DNA from 2 places in the Bacillus sp. 1NLA3E genome. Region 2 is predicted to be linked to the other one. Evidence: riboswitches for the same ligand, from Rfam matches in the RefSeq annotation. Region 2 holds a riboswitch; the other holds the start of a gene.
What was found. A riboswitch is a leader RNA that binds a small molecule or an ion and turns the genes downstream of it on or off. The one in region 2 is predicted to bind lysine.
Positions count from the first base shown of each region.

Region 1: linked by a shared signal. The riboswitch ahead of dapA (4-hydroxy-tetrahydrodipicolinate synthase) and the one ahead of B1NLA3E_RS21530 (transporter substrate-binding domain-containing protein) in region 2 are both predicted to bind lysine.

Region 1 covers NC_021171.1:2,615,728-2,619,506, forward strand. The annotation lists gene B1NLA3E_RS12390 (Msr family ABC-F type ribosomal protection protein) at 1-811, opposite strand, end outside; gene B1NLA3E_RS26025 (erythromycin resistance leader peptide) at 1,092-1,136, opposite strand; lysine riboswitch at 1,364-1,543, shown strand; gene dapA (4-hydroxy-tetrahydrodipicolinate synthase) at 1,672-2,559, shown strand; gene B1NLA3E_RS12400 (GNAT family N-acetyltransferase) at 3,367-3,779, shown strand, end outside.
Region 2 covers NC_021171.1:4,487,283-4,491,061, reverse strand. The annotation lists gene B1NLA3E_RS21540 (multicopper oxidase type 3) at 1-845, shown strand, start outside; gene B1NLA3E_RS21535 (hypothetical protein) at 832-1,632, shown strand; lysine riboswitch at 1,823-2,003, shown strand; gene B1NLA3E_RS21530 (transporter substrate-binding domain-containing protein) at 2,153-2,998, shown strand; gene B1NLA3E_RS21525 (amino acid ABC transporter permease) at 3,059-3,779, shown strand, end outside.

The DNA of each region.
Region 1 (3,779 bases), 1.9 Mb from region 2:
CAACGAGTTGTTCAACGCGTTGTTCAATCGCTTTTGCTGCACGTTGAACCGCTTTTTGGCTTGTATCCTTTGATTTGGTCATAAACATCTTATTTGCTTTTGCTTTCGTTTCCTTTTTATTGATATGGCCATTCGCCTGGGTTATTTTGTCAGCCTTTTTCATTTTCTCCTCTGCAGCTTTCATAAGTCGGCTTTTTTCTTTAACATACTTTTCATGCTGTTCTTGTTGTTGCTTTTGCTGAAGCTCTTTTTGGGCAACGTAATCTGAATAGTTCCCTGGATATTCCGTTACAGTTCCGTTCTCTATTTCCCAAATTTTCGTGACTAGTTTATCTAATACATAACGATCATGACTTACAAGGACAAGTGCACCAGGATAATAAGACAATTTCTCAATCAAGAATTGGATACCAGCTTCGTCCAAATGAGTGGTCGGCTCGTCAATTAATAAACCTTCATGATAGGTGGAGAATAATTCAGCTAGTTTCATCCGTGTTTGTTCCCCTCCACTGAAGTTTTCAATTTCTGTTTGAGGGATAGCAAGCTTTCCTAACAACTCATAATCCACATCTTTTTCAACAGGTGTCTTTAATTGATCAAAATAGGCAAAATCCACAAAACGGTTTACATGACCCTTATCCGGTAAAATTTGACCATTCATTAGCTTTAATAGCGTACTTTTTCCAACCCCGTTTTTGCCAACAAACCCAATTCGATCAAACTGATATACTGACAGCCGCTGGATATATAAAATTAATTTATCTAAAAATGACAGTTCAATATTTTCTAACTCGATATATACCTTTTCCATTCTTCTCAACCTCCAGTTAGTCATGGTCTTTTTCTCACGAAAAAAACCACAGGCTATCTGCCTGTGATTTGAGAGTAACGGGAATAAAATCCTTGGTGTTATACCAATAAGTCCTCACTAAATAACTCCTTTCACGGAGAAAAGGACATAAATAAAGAAAAATTGAATGATCTGCCTTTCTACATTTATATATTTTAAATGCGAAATGAAGATGATTAAAAAAGGACAGACTAATCCCGTGTACTCTGTATACACAAACAGAGCCTTTGAACGTATTAAATTACGAGTTCAAAGTTTGGAATCGAAGTCTCATAAAATGGGTCATTTTTTAATAATCCTCCCAAATTTAATGCTTACAACATAATTATAGATTTTCTTTTAGAAGTAGTCAAAGAGAAACTGAACTTCTTTTCATCCACTCTGCCAGACTACAATTCAAGTGTATCACTCTTCTGTTTTATTATAATATTTCTACTATTACCCTTGAAACAGTAACGGAATTCTGTTATTATTACTTTCAATTAAATATTTTCTTACTTCAATACCTTTTGAAGTGAGGATAGAGGCGCAAAGACCAATAGTACACAATCTTAGGATGATGAGATCCAGTGACGATTGTAGAAAGGGGAATTTGCCGAAGTGAAAAGAACCTCATTGTTCTTAAAACTGGGTCTGCTATTGAATAAATGCAGAACTGTCATATAGGAAACTATATGGAGGGCTATCTCACGCATGGGAACGATATTTTTATTTATGTTTCTAATGCAGCAGCGAACCCTCGTTGCTGTTTTTTTGCGTTGATTTTTGAATAGTCTTGTCCCTCTATAATTTTAAAAAAATTATGTAAAGGATGAGGAAAAATGAATTTTGGGCAGGTATTAACCGCAATGGTTACACCGTTTGATCAAAATGATGAGATTGATTTTAATGCGACAAGAATCCTAGTTAATCATTTAATTGCTAATGGTACTGATGGAATAGTTGTTGCAGGTACAACTGGGGAATCTCCTACTTTAACTACAGAAGAGAAAGTAGCATTATTTAAATTTGTTGTCGATGTTGTCGGTGGCAGAGTTCCCGTTATCGCAGGAACAGGCTCCAATAATACGAGAGCTTCAATAAACTTAACAAGACAGGCTGGGGAAACTGGTGTAGATGGGATTATGCTCGTAACTCCTTACTATAACAAGCCTTCTCAAGAAGGAATGTTTCAACATTTTAAAACAATTGCCGAATCAACTTCGTTACCCGTTGTGCTTTATAATATCCCTGGACGAAGTGTGGTTAACCTGTCAGTTGAAACCGTTGTTCGTCTTTCTAAGATTAATAATATTGTCGCTATTAAAGAAGCAAGTGGCAGCTTAGATGTGATGGCAGACATCATTAACAAGACCTCTAGTGATTTTACCGTCTATAGTGGTGATGATGGTTTAGCGTTACCGCTATTAGCGATTGGCGGTACGGGAGTCATTTCTGTTGCATCTCATATTATTGGGAATGAAATGCAAGAAATGATGAATAGCTTTAAGTTGGGTCATGTCGAGGAAGCGGCAATAGCTCATCGCAGACTTCTCCCAATTATGAAAGCACTATTTGCAGCACCAAACCCTACTCCGGTTAAAGCAGCGTTAAATATGAAAGGGATCCATGTTGGTGGTGTTCGATTACCATTGGTTCCTTTGAGCGATGAAGAAACACGTGCATTGCAAAGTGTGCTTGAACTTAGTAAGGTAGAAGTATTTAATTAATCAGTTTTCATAGCTGGATTTATTTTATTGAGTTAATTTACTAAATGATCAGCAATTCTATTCAAACTAAAAAAAATGTAAAAAAGCTTGGATCAATCTCCAAGCTTTTTGACATTTTCCACTTTATTTCCAAGCATCCGTTAGCTTCCAGTGATACAAAGAAAGCGAATAATTAACAGCTATACTAATGCTCGGATTCTCCCCAGTTGATACCACCCTAAACTATAGTTGCTATCCAGTTGTATGGACTATATCTACATCAACAATATCAATCCCTAGTTCATGTGAGCTAGTTGCGACAACACTTTTGGGAAGTGCCAATTCCATCATTGTTTTTTCTACATACTCCCGCTCATATGTGAACTATTAACATTCTGGTTAGTTATCAGTGGATTTATTCAGCAATCGGAGAACTCGCATGAAAAGGATTCTTTCAATATCATATTTGCTATTACATCAACATTACGTTTCATTTCGTTGGAACGTAATGTATTGTTTTGCCACAAAGCCCAGATAATAGGAAGTCGCCATTTACCTACAATTAAGTTCAAAACATACTTTAATGGGCAATTATTCATATTTTTGTTTCCAGTTTCTTCACTATTATCGAAACACTCCTTTAATCAGTTTTTACTGACTTAGTATTAAATTACTGCAGACTTGTTTTAATTTAATTATGTATTAAAATTATATCGTGGTTAACCGGGTATTAGTAACATTAGCAAGGCTTTAAGTACTAACACAAGTAGGATTCCTAGTAGGTGTTGGAAATTTGTGAATAGAATGATTAATAATAGGAGGGAAAAAATGAATTTTAAATATGAAATTATACCTGATGGAAAAATTGAATACTGTAGAGATTTATGCAATGAACTCATGGCCTTTCAAAAATCGAAATCATACATAAAACCGGAATTGTTTGACAACATGAATTTTGACACACGGATGATTCCTTCAATAAAAAGTGCAATATACAATTATACTGTAGTAGTTAAAGATGATGATAAAATAGTAGGTTATGTATATTCAAATATCTCTCCCAAAGAAACATATTCAAATGAATTTGCCACTTTTTTTGAGCTTTCTTCTGTTAGTAGAAATAATGTAGGGTGTTTATCCCAATTTTATATTAAAAAAGAGTTCAGACAATATGGGATTGGATCAATACTTTTCAACATGTCAATGAAGTGGTTGAAGCAATTTGATGATGTCGAAGATTA
Region 2 (3,779 bases):
AAACCATTGGGCCTGGCGAAAGCATTACTTATCGCTGGTATGCTGATCAAGAAGTAGGAGCGGTGAACCTTTGTGATATGGCAGATATCCGTAACCACCGGCATCACGGAGCTTTTGGAATGTTGATTATTGAGGCTCGAGGTTCAACCTATTTAGATCGACTGAGCCGTGAGGAATGTGCAACGGGGAATCAAGTCATTATTTCCAACCCATTGCTGCCTGAAACTCGTGAGTTTGCTCTTCTTATGCATGATGGCGTCCGGCTTGTTGCTAAGAACGGAAATCTGATTATTGACCCAGAACCACTTTTTGTCGAAAGGGAGGACCCATTGGAGGACTTCGAGAATCAGGGGTCAAGAGGCTTCAATTATCGTGCTGAACGGTTTAGTCACCGATTAACTAGTCCTAACGATATATCAAAAGTATTCAGCTCTAAGGTCCATGGCGATCCTGCTACCCCACTATTTATTGCTTATGCCGGCGATCCTGTTACATTTCGCTTTGTTACACCAGCAGACCGGGCGAGAGGTCACGCTTTTACGATTCATGGCCATAAGTGGTTAAAAAGCAGTGATGATGTAAATTCCTCCGTTATTTCGATTAGTGGACAGAATGTCCCTGGGTCTAATGATGATTTTGAATTATTTTATGGTGCCGGCGGTTATTGTCAAAGTCCTGGTGATTACCTCTATCGTTCTGGCAACATCCGTTGGGATATCGAACTTGGATTATGGGGGATCATGAGGGTTTTAGGGGAAAGAATCCCTTATTTGGCTCCATTGGATGAGAGAAGTTCTTATGGAAGAAAAGAGGTAAAGGAGGATAACTTAAATGAAGGAACATGAAGATCAAGACTATAAGGAAAGTCAATTGGAAGCATGTGAATGTGACGGAAAACTTGATCATGATCAATCATGTTCATGTCCTCCCTTACATCCATGCCCTGAAAAGATTCCTACTCCACGATTTCGATCACCGAACAGTCCATTGCCGCCAGCAGAACTCGATGAATTACAGGAATGTATCGAGGTTGCCAATCATTTACTTCGTTCATTAAGCAATGAGCGTAACCCAAATAATCAACGGCAATTGCAATTACATTTACTAGATTTGAGGGATATTTTAATCCGTGTAAAGGTCTACTGTCAGGAAAAGCAAATTGAAGAGGTAGGGACACTTGTAACAGCTGGAAAGAACTTTATTAAGTTGAATACAGTGGGAAAAAGGGTGTTCATCCTATTTAATAAAATCGACTCCTTGCAATATGAGGAATGCAACACAGAGAAAAAACATCAACAGGAACTCATCCATTTGAATCGCCAGCTCAAGAGGGAGCTCGTTCTCCATTTTGGTGAATTTGTTTCTGGTGAACCAGAACTAGTTAATCTTTTCTTTGGCATCCCTATCCATCTAATGCTTTTTCAATTTGTCGGATGTCAGGTGGAAGTAATGGTTGAGGATAAGAGCGAGGCAATTTCTGGCCAATTATTGAATGCGGATGAAAACTTCTTGCACCTTTTAAACAAAGAGGAAATGGAACAAATTCCTTTTGCGAAAGCATGTTTGATTCGGTGTCTGTTTAACAGGGACCGCGACTTCATTCTTCTTGGCAATCAAAAATTTTGCGGTTAGATCTTTTGCGTAAGATAAAGGTAAGGCACAACTAGGTAATCAAATCACTAGTTGTGCCTTTTTGCGCGCAAAACTTCCGATTGTCCCCTATAAGAACCGTCCCTCTTGACACCCCCGCTCCCCCTTGACAGATCCTATTTGTTATTTTAAGATATATTAAAATAATAACTTAATAGACCTCACTTTTAACATGTGAGGTAGAGGCGCGATATTTAACAGTTTTTAGTGGAGTCTGAGAGACTTTGATACTAAGGAGAAGGAAATGTCGCCGAAGCTTGTAATATCTCAGTATTACTTGCTGGGTCTGCAGTTAAGAGCTGTAGAACTGTCTCAATAAACTTCCCGGTTTATTGAGTTGTGCTATCTCATTTGGGAAAAAAGAGGATTTAGGGTTCCTTATGCATATAAGGCCTGAGTTCATCGCTCAGGTCTTTTTTTGTTGAGTAAAATACCTAAAAAATGAATAAGTGTTAAGGTTCAGAAAACTATAAAATTTATAATCAAAGGGAGAGGAATCATTATGATGAAAAAATTATCTATTTTAATAGCTATGTCTTTGGCAGCTATTATTCTATTATCGGGTTGTGGAAAAAGTAGTAGTTCAGAAAAAGCGGATGGATCTTCAAAAGAAGATGACACTTTTAAAGTAGGTCTCGAAGCTGGATATGCCCCATTCAACTGGACTCAAAATGGCGATTCCGATGGCGGTGTGAAAATTGATGGCAATGCGGAATTTGCAGGCGGATATGATGTTGAAATCGCTAAAAAAATTGCTGATGGTTTAGGAAAAAAATTAGTGATTGTCAAAACTGAATGGGATGGCCTTGTTCCTTCATTAACTTCTGGAAAAATCGATGGAATTATTGCAGGGATGTCTCCAACAGCAGAGCGTAAAAAGACAATCGATTTCTCAGACAACTACTATAAATCAGATTTAGTTATCGTGGTTAAAAAAGGTGGAAAATATGAGGATGCGAAATCCATTCAAGATTTTAGTGGAGCAAAAATATCGGCACAATTGAATACATTCCACTATTCAGTAATCGACCAAATCAAAGGTGTAAAAAAACAGCCAGCTATGGATAACTTCCCAGCAATGCGAGTTGCTCTGGAATCAGGTGTAATTGATGGATACGTATCGGAACGTCCTGAAGGTATTAGCGCTTCTTCTGCGAACGATCATTTTGCCATGGTAGAACTGTCAGAAGGATTTAAAACATCAGATGGTGACACAGCAATCGCAGTGGGTGTGGCGAAAGGTAGTAAATTGACTGAAAAAATCAATAAAATCTTAGCAGGAATATCAGAAGAAGAACGTCAAAAAATTATGGAGACAGCTATTAAAAATCAACCAGCAGCTAAATAAAAATGATTTGAAACCGGGTGTATTTTACGCACTCGGTTTCATGAATATAGGAGGAGAAAGATGAGCTTTGATTGGGTAGTAAAAATTGTCTCAGAAAATTGGCCAATGTTTCTTCGTGGTGCTGGTGTGACACTCTTAATTGCCATCATTGGTACGATTATAGGGTCGATCATTGGTTTATTAATAGGGGTTATTCGAACCATTCCGATGCCTGAACGAGGGGCCAAACGCTTCTTTTTAAAATTAATAAATGCCATTCTTTCTATTTATATTGAGTTTTTCCGTGGAACACCAATGATTGTACAAGCGATGGTCATTTATTATGGTTCCGCTTTAGCATTTGGTTTTGATATGGACCGATTATATGCAGCAATTTTTATCGTATCAATCAATACAGGGGCCTACATGTCAGAAATTGTTCGCGGCGGTATTGTATCGATTGACAAGGGACAATTTGAAGCAGCCCAAGCAATCGGGATGAACCATGTTCAAACGATGTTTAATATTATTTTACCGCAAGTTATTCGCAATATTTTACCAGCCACAGGAAATGAATTTGTCATCAATATTAAAGATACCTCAGTGCTGAACGTTATTTCTGTTTCGGAATTATATTTCCAGACTAAATCAATTGCCGGTAACAACTTTAGATATTTTGAATCATTTTTTGTCTCCTGTATTATTTATTTTATTATGACCTTTACGGTGACAAGAATTTTGCGTTTTATCGAAAGAAAATTGGATGGTCCAGACAATTACATTATGGGTGGGAATCAAATGC